Regions from separate parts of the Serratia sp. HNCC26DJ206 genome, predicted to be linked through region 1. Evidence: predicted binding sites of a transcription regulator. Region 1 holds the regulator's gene; the other holds the start of a gene.
What was found. The regulator sigma-54, encoded in region 1, starts transcription at its own class of promoters, with help from an activator protein. The targets are predictions, from matches to a motif close to GTTGGCACANNTTTCGCTNT.
Positions count from the first base shown of each region.

Region 2: the regulator sigma-54 is predicted to act here: its motif matches at 3,279-3,298, upstream of glnA (glutamate--ammonia ligase).

Region 1 covers NZ_JBXUGP010000022.1:27,373-33,574, forward strand. Annotated here, with positions in the region: gene rapZ (RNase adapter RapZ) at 1-627, opposite strand, end outside; gene ptsN (PTS IIA-like nitrogen regulatory protein PtsN) at 761-1,222, opposite strand; gene hpf (ribosome hibernation promoting factor) at 1,453-1,740, opposite strand; gene rpoN (RNA polymerase factor sigma-54) at 1,764-3,197, opposite strand; gene lptB (LPS export ABC transporter ATP-binding protein) at 3,228-3,953, opposite strand; gene lptA (lipopolysaccharide ABC transporter substrate-binding protein LptA) at 3,960-4,499, opposite strand; gene lptC (LPS export ABC transporter periplasmic protein LptC) at 4,468-5,046, opposite strand; gene kdsC (3-deoxy-manno-octulosonate-8-phosphatase KdsC) at 5,043-5,597, opposite strand; gene kdsD (arabinose-5-phosphate isomerase KdsD) at 5,615-6,202, opposite strand, start outside.
Region 2 covers NZ_JBXUGP010000020.1:12,814-19,015, forward strand. Annotated here, with positions in the region: gene glnG (nitrogen regulation protein NR(I)) at 1-427, opposite strand, end outside; gene glnL (nitrogen regulation protein NR(II)) at 436-1,485, opposite strand; gene glnA (glutamate--ammonia ligase) at 1,788-3,197, opposite strand; gene typA (ribosome-dependent GTPase TypA) at 3,571-5,394, shown strand; gene yihX (glucose-1-phosphatase) at 5,563-6,153, shown strand.

The DNA of each region.
Region 1 (6,202 bases):
AAGGAACGACGCCACCGGTTTATCCAGGCCGGTCATCGGGCGCAGTTTGGGATCCCAGTGCGGGTTTGGCAGGAAACGCACGTCGAACACATAGTCGGCATCAATAGGAAGGCCATGCTTGAAGCCGAAGGATTCAAACACCATGGTCAACTCGCGTTCGCGTTTACCCAGCAGACGGGTACGCAGCATTTCGGCCAGCTCGTGCACCGACATTTCTGAGGTGTCGATGATCAGATCGGCGCGCGAACGCAGGGGCTCGAGCAAATCGCTTTCTTCATCGATCGCGCTTTCCAGCGACAGATTTTTGGCAGAAAGAGGATGCAGGCGGCGAGTATCGCTGTAGCGGCGGATCAGGGTATTGCGATCGGCGTCGAGGAACAGCAGTTGCGGCGAAAAGCTCTCCGGCAACTGAGTCATTGCGTATTCGAACACTTCCGGTGATTCGGGCATGTTACGCACGTCAATGCTCACCGCCGCAGAGGTATTACGCTCAGCCAGCGTTTGAGCGAGCTGCGGCAGCAGGACTACCGGCAGGTTATCAACGCAGTAAAAACCCATATCTTCCAGCGCCCGTAGGGCGACAGACTTCCCTGAACCGGAACGGCCGCTGACAATCATCAGCACCATGTGGCAACTCCCCCTGGCATCTCAATGGCGCTTATCGCCACCGTTAGGATCTTTTATTATCCAGGCCGTAGCCTGGATGCATTATCAGTAAAACAGTAGCTTTTTCATGGCTGAAAGTCACGCCAGCCAACGGTTATTCGGTGATAATCTGATAAAGTTCGTCGTCGGTCTGCGCAGCCCGCAGGCGGCGGCAGACGGTTTTGTCCGCCAGCCGTTTGGCGACCAGCGACAGCGTATGCAAATGCGTTTTGCACTGATCGGCCGGGACCAGCAAGGCGAACAGCAGATCGACCGGCTGGTTGTCAATGGCGTCAAAGGCGATGGGTTGTTCCAGACGGATAAACACGCCAACGGCACGCAGGGTGTCCTCTTCCAGCTTGCCATGGGGGATCGCGATACCGTTGCCGATACCGGTACTGCCCATGCGCTCCCGGGTGAGAACTGCCTCAAACACCACCTGCGAAGGCAGGTTGAGCTGCTTGGCGGCCAATTCGCTGATAATTTCCAACGCCCGTTTCTTGCTGGTGCAGTGTACCGAGCTTTTGGTGCACTCGATGTTTAATACCGAGCTTAATTGCATTATTTCGTTGTTCATCTCATCTTCACTTAAAAAACCTCATCGAACGCTGTGACTGGCGATTTGAAACCACCGCGGGTGGTGTGCAAACTGCCTGTGCCGATTACGCTTAATGAATCGGTTTTTTTCGCCGGTTTAACCCTGATGGCTGATCGGCGTGCCCCATTCAGGGTAACACGCCGAGGGTTGCCTAGTAGCCAATGACTACAATTTGGGCTGCTTTCGCCTGGGCGATCGCGGCCTTAATGTCAGTGCTGCTTGAGTTTGTCTTTATGCTTGTTCAATTGGCGCGCCAGTTTATCGATCAGGCAGTCAATTGCGGCATACATATCTTCTTTTTCCGAGGTGGCGTGCAACTCGCCTCCATTCACGTGCACCGTTGCTTCAGCAATCTGCTGCACTTTTTCCACACTAAGAACGACATACACCTGATTTATGCGATCAAAATACTGTTCGAGTTTGGCGAACTTGGTGTTCACGAACTCACGCATGGGTTCAGTGACTTCGATGTGGTGTCCGGTAATGTTGAGCTGCATAATGTCTTCCTTCTCTAGTGAGGTCAAATCAACTGTTTGCGCTGATTTGACGGCGGGATGGACAAAGACTCTCGGTACTTGGCAACGGTGCGCCGTGCCACCATGATCCCCTGATCGGAAAGCATTGTGGCCAGCTTGCTGTCGCTAAGCGGTTTAGCGGGGTTTTCCGCCGCAATCAACTTCTTCACCAACGCACGGATCGCCGTGGAGGAGGCTTCGCCGCCGCTGTCGGTATTCACATGGCTGGAGAAGAAATATTTCAATTCAAAAATGCCGCGCGGGCTGTGCAGAAACTTCTGCGTGGTCACGCGCGAGATGGTCGATTCGTGCATCTCCACGACCTGGGCAATATCGGCCAGCACCATGGGTTTCATAAATTCTTCCCCCTGTTCAAAGAACGCTTCCTGCTGATCGACAATGCAGCGGGTCACTTTGAGCAGAGTGTCGTTACGGCTTTCCAGGCTTTTAATCAGCCACTTCGCTTCCTGCAGATTGCTGCGGATAAACTGGCCGTCGGCATCGTTGCGCACGCTATTGCCAAGCGCCGCATACTGCTGGTTGATCTTCAACCGTGGGATGCTGTCGGTATTGAGTTCAACCTGCCATTTATCTTGTACCTTACGCACCAGCACATCCGGGATCACATACTCTGATTCACCGGTGTTGATCGACTGACCAGGGCGCGGATCGAGCGACTGGATCAGCGCCATCGCTTCTTTCAGTGTATCTTCTTTTAAGCGAGTTGTTCGTATCAGGCTGCGAAAGTCGTGATTGGCCAGCAAATCCAGATGATGACTGACGATTAATTGTGCTTCGGCCAGATAAGGCGTGTCTTTGGCGTATTGAGAAAGCTGGATCAGCAGGCAATCACGCAGATCGCGCGCCGCAACGCCGATCGGGTCGAAACGCTGTACGCGTTTCAATACCGCTTCGACTTCGTCCATGGTCACATTGTCATCACCGAGGCTTTCCAGAATGTCTTCCAGCGGCACGGTGAGATAGCCGGTATCATCAACGGCGTCGACGATCGAGGTGGCAATGGCCGCGTCGGTATCGGAAAACGGCGTTAAATCCACCTGCCACATCAGATAGTCCTGCAACGTCTGGGTGGTTTCCCCCTGATAGACCGGGAGTTCATCATCGCCGTAATCGATGCTGTTACCGGACGGAGTCCCTGCGGTGTAGATTTCATCCCAGGTGGCATCCAGCGGCAGCTCTTCGGGCATATCCTTCTGTTCCAGCGCTTCACGGGTATCCAGCGCTTCGGTCTCGGGGCGTTCTTCGGTGTCGATCTCGTCGTGCAGGTCGGTTTGTTCAAGCAGTGGGTTGCTCTCTAACGCCAGTTGGATTTCCTGCTGGAGCTCAAGCGTGGACAACTGCAACAGACGTATTGCCTGTTGCAGTTGGGGAGTCATCGCCAATTGTTGGCTGAGCCTGAGTTGCAAACCTTGCTTCATAATCTTCAGGTTACTTCCGTTAGCTAGAACCTAGAGGCGGAATTCTTCGCCCAGATAAACGCGTTTCACTTGCTCATCGGCCAGAATAGCATCTGGCGTGCCATGGGCAATCAATTTGCCTTGGCTGACGATGTAGGCGCGTTCACACACGTCCAGCGTTTCGCGCACGTTGTGGTCAGTGATCAGCACGCCCAGGCCGCTGTCACGCAGGTGCTCGATGATTTTCTTGATGTCGATAACGGAAATCGGGTCAACCCCGGCAAAGGGTTCATCCAGCAGGATGAATTTCGGGTTGGCGGCCAGCGCACGGGCAATTTCCACGCGGCGGCGTTCACCACCGGAAAGTGACTGACCCAGGTTGTCGCGCAGATGAGAAATATGGAACTCCTCCATCAGCTCTATCGCACGATCGGTACGCTGTTCGCTGGTGAGATCGTCACGGATCTCCAGCACGGCCATCAGGTTGTCGTAAACGCTCAGGCGACGGAAGATCGAGGCTTCCTGTGGCAGATAGCCGATGCCGCGGCGTGCACGCGCATGCAGCGGCAGAATGCTGATGTCTTCTTCATCGATGGCGATACGCCCGGCATCGCGCTGAACGATACCCACGACCATGTAGAAAGTGGTGGTCTTACCGGCACCGTTTGGGCCCAGCAGGCCGACGATTTCGCCGGATTTCACTTTCAGGCTGACGTCTTCGACGACTTTGCGGCCTTTATAGGCTTTCGCCAGATGTTCTGCGATGAGTGTTGCCATAAGTGATTAGTTACTCTTCTTTTGACCGTTTTTGTCTTGCAACTGTGATGGCACCAGCACCGTGGTCACGCGTTTGCCTTTATCGCTGAACGCCTGCATCTGCTGCTGTTGCACCAGATAGGTGATGCGATCGCCCTGCACATTGCTGTCGAGCTGCTCCAGATAGGCATTGCCGGTGAGCGTGACTAACTGGGTGGCAACGTCGTAACGAACTTTCTGCGCATGGCCTTTCACCGGCTTGCCGCTATCCTGCATCTGGTAAAACGTGACCGGCTTGCCAAAGGCTTCAATGTAGGTCTTGTTCTGATCGCCATCAGGGCGGGTGACCACCACTTTATCGGCTTTGATCTCAATGGTGCCCTGCTTGATCACCACTTCGTCGGTAAAGGTGCTGACGTTGCTCTGCATATCCAGCGATTGTTTCAGTGAATTGATATTCACTGGCTGATCGGCGTCGGATTTCAACGCCAGAACCGGAGTGCTGGCGGTCAAAACGAGGCTGGCGATCAACAGATTACGGAGTTGTTTTTTGGTTCTGAATTTCATAGTTGGTCTTGACCTTATCAATCAGCTCAGCGGTTTTGTCCCGCAAGTTCCCACGCATTTTCATGCCGTTAGAGGTAAAATTGGTCCCGAACAGGGTCACTTCATCATCGGAGTAGACATCTTGTGTGACCAGATTAACCCGAGCATTGTCCGTTTTGATTTTTTCTAGCTGCGAGGTGGTGGTCAGGCTGTTCACCTCAACGTGGCCGTACAGATACAACATACGATCCTTGGTCAGCTTGGCGCGATCGGCACGTACCGACCAGGTGGCTACGGCATTCTGATCAAACAGCGTCATCACCGGCTGGGTAAACCAGCTTAATTCATCGGCGGTGTAATACTTCACCTCTTCGGCCACCAGTTTATAGTTCAGCTTACCGGTTGGGCTGTACACCACGGTCACCGTATGCTGACTCTGGTAGGTCGGATCCTGATGATTGATCGGCACCGAACTGTCGTCATCGCTGAAGTCGGCCATATTCCAGCCGATCAGCGCCAGTACGATCACCGCCAGTATCAGGGTGATCCAAAGCTTGGTTTTACTCATATCGACAGCCCTTTGGCCCCTTCCAGCTTGTTCTGAGCCAAAAGAATAATGTCACACAGTTCACGCACGGCACCACGCCCACCGGCAATGCGGGTAACGTAATGAGCACGCGGTGTCAGCAACGGATGCGCATCTGCTACGGCGACCGCCAGACCCACTTCGGCCATCACTGGCCAGTCGATCAGATCGTCACCGATGTAGGCGACTTCATCAGGCGTTAACGACAGTTTATCCAACAGTTCGCGGTAGGCCAAAAGCTTATCGGATTGCCCTTGATACAGATGGGTGATATCCAGCGTTTTTGCGCGATCTTCCAGCAATTTGGCGGAACGGCCGGTGATGATGGCGACGTCAATGCCTGAGGTTTTCAGGCAGCGGATGCCGTAGCCATCGCGTACGTTGAAGGCTTTCAGCTCTTCACCCTGGTTGCCCATGTAGATCAGGCCGTCAGACAGCACGCCGTCGACATCACAAATCAGCAGGCGGATCTTCCCGGCTCGTGCCATTACGCTTTCAGTTACCGGCCCGTAGCAGGTTTCGACCATACTCATTCACTTCGTTCCTTTCATTAGACGACGCCGGCGCGCAGCATGTCATGCATATGTACCACACCCAGCAACTGGTCGCCATCAGCAACCAGCACGGCGGTGATATGGCGCTGCTGCATCAGGTTGAGTACGTCAACCGCCAGCATGTTCGGGCGCACCCGGATGCCGCCCAACGTCATCACATCGGCGATTTTAGCGTTGTTGAGATCGATGCCCATATCGAAGACCCGGCGTAAGTCACCATCGGTAAAAATCCCGGCGATTTTCATCAGATCGTTGCAGATCACGGTCATGCCGAGGTTTTTGCGGGTGATTTCCAGCAAGGCATCACGCAGAGAAGCATCGGCGCTCACCTGCGGGATCTCATCGCCGCTGTGCATGATATCGCTGACGCGCAGCAACAGGCGGCGGCCAAGCGCCCCGCCGGGGTGCGACAGCGCAAAATCTTCCGGCGTAAAACCGCGCGCTTTCAGCAGCGACACCGCCAGGGCATCGCCCATCACCAACGTAGCCGTGGTGCTGGTGGTGGGCGCCAGGCCGAGCGGGCAGGCTTCTTGCGGCACCTTAATGCACAGATGCACTTCCGCCGCTTTGCCCATTGAGCTTTC
Region 2 (6,202 bases), on a different contig from region 1:
CGATAATATCGGCTGCCGGATCGCTAACCGGCTGGCTACGCGCCGGTTGCTGCTGTTCCTGATAATGGCTGATGGCGCGCTCTACCAGCGCGACGGCTTCGTCAATATCAAAAGGTTTCGGCAGGTAGTCAAATGCCCCTTGTTGATAGGCGCTGACGGCGGCATCCAGATCTGAATGCGCGGTCATTATGATGACCGGAAGCATCGGATGGCGCTGCTTTATCTGCTTAAGCAGAGCTAAACCGTCCATACCCGGCATGCGAATGTCGGACAGCAACACATCGGGAGTTTGTGTGGCAAGTTGCTCCAGCACTTCATGGCCACTCTCAAAGGTGACGCAGCTTACACCAGCTCCAGTGAGCGCACGTTCAAGCACCCAGCGGATGGAGCTATCGTCATCGACGATCCAGACTATCCCTCGTTGCATAGCGACCTCTACTTACGAATGGGCAGGTAAACCGAGAATTCGGTATGCCCTGGCCAACTGTTAAATTCAATTTTTCCGCAATGCTGATCGATAAGATTACGGGCGATAGATAATCCCAGGCCGGTCCCCCCCTCTCGGCCGCTGACCATCGGGTAGAACAGGGTGTCTTGCAGCAGCGCCGGTACGCCAGGGCCGTCATCTTCGATATCAATGCGCGCTGCCAGCCGGTAGCGCGTGCCGTGCAGGGTGATCTGAAACGCGGTACGCGTGCGCAGCGTGATGGTGCCACCGGCGCGGCCCAGCGCCTGCAGGGCGTTGCGGGTGATGTTGAGCAAGATCTGTTCTATCTGGTCTGGATCGTGTGCCAGCTCTGGCAGGCTGGGGTCGTAATCACGTACCAACGTGACGTTATCCGGTTTTTCCAACGACACTAATTGGCAAACACGCTCTGCAACCTGATGAATGCTCTGGGTAATATGCTGACCAGGCCGCTGTGGCCCCAACAAGCGATCCACCAGGTTACGCAGCCGATCGGCCTGCTCGATGATCACCTTGGTGTATTCGGTCAGCGCCGGATCGGGCAGCGCCTTGGCCAGCAACTGTGCTGCGCCACGCAGGCCACCGAGCGGATTTTTGATTTCATGTGCCAATCCGCGCACCAGATCGCGCGCTGCCACCTGTTGAGCGTGCTGCAACTGTTCCTGGCTCAATCGGCGCTGGTTATCCATCGGTGCCAGCTCGATCAGGATAAAGCCTTCAGGCAGCGCCTGGGCAGTCAGGGAGAGGATGTGCGCACGGCTATCGACCACCAGGGTCACTTCATTGTCGGTAAAGCCCTGGCCTGCATTGAGGCTCTCACGCATCAGATCGATGTTCAGCGAAAAATAGCCCAGTAATTCAGGCAATGGCGTACCGAAAAGTTTACGGGAGCTTTGCGCCAGCAGTTGTTGCGCCGCCGGGTTGGCGTAGTGAACAGCAAGCCGGTCATCCAACAGCAGAATGCTATTGATCAGAGAATTGAGGATCTGCCCAGCATCGGGTAGCTTGCCAATTGCCATACATGCCCTTCATCTTTCAAGGCACAGCGTTGTTGGCCGCCCTTGCTTGCTCCAGTCACTTGGCCGACCAAGCTCTTGGGGATGCGCTCGGTTGCCGCCTAGCTATACCATGAAACCTATTGGGCACAGCAGACGCCTGCACCTTTTTAGTGCATCCATCCTACCCCATCCAGCACTATCGCGGTATGAAATAATACGGTGGAGAAAAAAGCCCATCAGAGATGGGCTAAAAAGTTTCCACGGCAACAAAAAAAACGGCAACTGAAACCGGTGCGCCATCCGCGGACAGCGCAAGGTATTACTTAAACGCTGTAGTACAGTTCAAACTCTACTGGGTGTGGCGTCATGCGAACGCGGTCCATCTCTTCTTTACGCAGTTCGATGTAAGCATCGATCGCGTCGTCAGTGAACACGCCACCACGGGTCAGGAACTCGCGGTCTTCGTTCAGTGCAGCCATAGCTTCGTCCAGTGAGCCAGCCACTTTTGGAATCTCAGCTTCTTCTTCCGGCGGCAGGTCATACAGGTTTTTGTCCATGGCATCGCCAGGATGGATCTTGTTGATCACGCCATCCAGACCTGCCATCAGCAGTGCTGCGAAGCACAGGTATGGGTTAGCCGCTGGATCCGGGAAGCGCGCTTCGATACGGCGAGCTTTCGGGCTGGCAACCACTGGAATACGGATAGACGCTGAACGGTTACGGGCGGAGTAAGCCAGCATCACCGGGGCTTCGTAACCTGGGACCAGACGCTTGTAAGAGTTAGTGGTCGGGTTAGCCAGTGCGTTGATCGCTTTAGCGTGCTTGATGATACCGCCGATGTAGAACAGTGCGATGTCAGACAGGCCGCCGTATTTGTCGCCAGCGAACAGGTTAACACCGTTCTTGGACAGCGACATGTGGCAGTGCATACCAGAACCGTTATCACCGAACATCGGTTTTGGCATAAAGGTCGCGGTTTTACCAAATGCGTGAGCCACGTTGTGCACCACGTATTTGTAGATTTGGATTTCGTCGGCTTTCTTGGTCATGGTGTTGAAGCGGGTTGCCACTTCGTTCTGACCTGCGGTGGCCACTTCGTGGTGGTGAGCTTCAACCACCAGACCCATTTCTTCCATGGTCAAGCACATGGTAGAACGGATGTCCTGTGAAGAGTCAACCGGTGGTACTGGGAAGTAACCGCCTTTAACCGGTGGACGGTGGCCTTTGTTACCGCCTTCGTATTTGGTGCTGGTGTTCCAAGCGCCTTCGATGTCATCGATGCTCACGTGGGAACCACGGATGCTGCTGCCGAAACGCACGTCGTCAAACAGGAAAAACTCTGGTTCTGGCCCGAACAGCACGGTATCTGCAATGCCGGAAGAGCGCAGGAAATCTTCTGCACGCTTGGAAATTGAACGCGGGTCACGGTCATAGCCCTGCATGGTGCCTGGCTCGAGGATGTCACAGCGAATGATCAGCGTGGTTTCTTCAAAGAACGGATCCAGAACCGCGGTGCTGGCGTCTGGCATCAGCACCATGTCAGATTCGTTGATGCCCTTCCAACCACCGATCGAGGAGCCGTCAAACATTTTACCTTCTTCGAAGAAGTCGGCATTTACCTGATGAGCAGGGATGGTGACGTGTTGTTCTTTACCCTTGGTGTCAGTGAAGCGCAGGTCTACAAATTTCACTTCATGCTCATTCAGCATCGTTAAAACGTGTTCAGCGGACATACTTAACTCTCCCGGATTTATCGTTGTCGTCGTCGTGGAACGAATCTGTGGAAACTGGCTTGATTTCGCCTTGCGTAGACTAAAGCGAAAACTGTGCCAACTATTTTAAAAGCGCAATAATCGCCTTTCTGCGCGGGTTTTACCCATCCCTAGTATGCACCATGGGGGATGCAATGCACTGCCGTGGTGCAAATAATGCCTGTTGGGGCACTTAAATGGTGCAAAACGTCATCAGTTGCTGCTTTTTGCACCGTGAATGAGATCACAAACTGACCTGTACACAGTTGTTTATAAGAGAGTGTTGTGATCTTGTTTAGTCCCTCGCTTAATACGTGTACAATAGCGCGCTATTTCTAATGCCTGAGGCAAAGCTGTGATCGAAAATTTGCGTAACATCGCCATTATTGCCCACGTTGACCATGGTAAAACCACCCTGGTTGACAAGTTGCTGCAACAATCCGGTACTTTCGGAGAGCGTACAGAAGCAACAGAACGCGTAATGGACTCCAACGATTTGGAGAAAGAGCGTGGGATTACCATCCTCGCAAAAAACACCGCCATTAATTGGAAAGACTACCGCATCAACATCGTGGATACCCCAGGACACGCCGACTTCGGCGGTGAGGTTGAGCGAGTGATGTCAATGGTTGACTCGGTGCTGCTGGTCGTGGATGCGATGGATGGCCCAATGCCGCAAACCCGTTTCGTGACCAAGAAAGCGTTCGCTAACGGTCTGAAACCGATCGTGGTCATCAACAAGGTTGACCGCCCTGGCGCGCGTCCTGACTGGGTCGTTGATCAGGTCTTCGATCTGTTCGTTAACCTGGATGCCACCGACGAACAGCTCGATTTCCCAATCATCTATGCTTCTGCACTGCTGGGTATCGCAGGTCTCGACCATAACGAGATGGCCGAAGACATGACCCCGCTGTATCAGGCGATCGTTGACCACGTGTCTGCACCGCAGGTTGAGATGGATGCTCCATTCCAGATGCAAATCTCTCAGCTGGACTACAACAACTACGTTGGCGTGATCGGCATCGGCCGTATCAAGCGCGGTAAAGTGAAGCCTAACCAGCAAATCACTGTGGTCGACAGCGAAGGTAAAACCCGTAACGGTAAAATCGGTAAAGTGCTGACCCACATGGGTCTGGAGCGTATCGAAGCCACCGTTGCTGAAGCGGGCGACATCATCGCTATCACCGGTCTGGGTGAACTGAACATCTCCGATACCATCTGTGATGTGAACGCGGTAGAAGCACTGCCTGCGCTGTCGGTTGATGAACCGACCGTAAGCATGTTCTTTAACGTCAACACCTCACCGTTCTGCGGTAAAGAAGGCAAGTATGTGACTTCACGTCAGATCCTTGAGCGCCTGAACAAAGAGCTGGTACACAACGTGGCATTGCGCGTTGAAGAAACGGCAGATGCTGATGCATTCCGCGTTTCAGGCCGTGGTGAACTTCACCTGTCGGTACTGATCGAGAACATGCGTCGTGAAGGTTTCGAACTGGCGGTTTCCCGTCCGAAAGTTATCTTCCGCGAAATCGATGGCCGCAAGCAGGAGCCATTCGAAAACGTGACCCTGGACATCGAAGAGCAGCATCAGGGTTCTGTGATGCAGGCGATGGGCGAGCGTAAAGCTGACCTGAAAAACATGGATCCTGATGGTAAGGGCCGTGTGCGTCTGGACTATGTGATCCCAAGCCGTGGTTTGATCGGTTTCCGTAACGAATTCATGACCATGACTTCTGGTACCGGTCTGCTGTACTCCACCTTCAGCCATTACGATGATGTGCGCCAGGGTGAAGTGGGCCAGCGTCAAAACGGCGTGCTGATCTCCAACGGCCAGGGTAAAGCGGTAGCATTCGCCCTGTTCGGTCTGCAAGATCGCGGCAAGCTGTTCCTGGGCCATGGTGCAGAAGTGTATGAAGGCCAGATCATCGGTATTCACTCACGTTCTAACGACCTGACCGTGAACTGCCTGACCGGTAAAAAGCTGACCAACATGCGTGCTTCTGGTACTGACGAAGCGACTACCCTGGTTCCTGCCATCAAGATGTCTCTGGAGCAAGCTCTGGAATTTATCGATGATGACGAACTGGTAGAAGTGACGCCAACCTCGATCCGTATCCGTAAGCGTCACCTGACGGAAAACGATCGTAAGCGTGCAAGCCGCGGTCCTAAAGAAGCTTAATCAGCTGATTTAATCCGCAATGCTTAGGGCGCGTAAAGGCGCCCTGAGTTTTTTTCTCAGTCTTTCCCCCGTTTCTGCGGCGTGTCGTGCGCTTTTCCTCCTTGTTCCCTGTTCAGCCTTAACTTTTCCCGTTACAGTAAAATCTCACTGGCCCATCAGGAGAGGACTATGCTGTATATCTTTGATTTAGGTAATGTGATTGTCGATATCGATTTCAAACGTGTGCTGGGAGTGTGGAGCAATCTGAGCGGTACACCGCTGGCGATATTGACCGATCGTTTCAGCATGGGCGAAGTCTTCCAGCAGCACGAACGCGGTGAAATCAGCGACGAAGATTTTGCCGCTAAACTGTGTGATGAGATGGGGGTTGCGCTCAGTTTCGAACAGTTTGCCACTGGCTGGCAGGCGGTGTTTGTCGCCCTGCGCCCGGAAGTGATCGACATTATGCATCGCTTGCGTAATGAAGGGCACCGTGTGGTGGTGCTGTCGAATACCAACCGTCTGCACTGCAACTACTGGCCGCAACACTACCCGCAGGTTGCCGAAGCTGCCGATCATATGTACCTGTCGCAAGACCTCGGTATGCGTAAACCCGATGCCAATATTTATCAGCATGTGCTGGCTGCGGAAAATACTCTGGCGGATCAGGCGGTGTTTTTTGACGACGTCGCCGCTAACGTGGCAGCGGCGCAAGCGCTGGGGATCAAAGCGGTGCAGGTGACCGATCGGCAGGTTATTCCGGCGTATTTTGCTCAATGACCACCGCGCGTTAAGCTTAAGGCGTAGAGGCCGATCTCAAGGAGTGGAT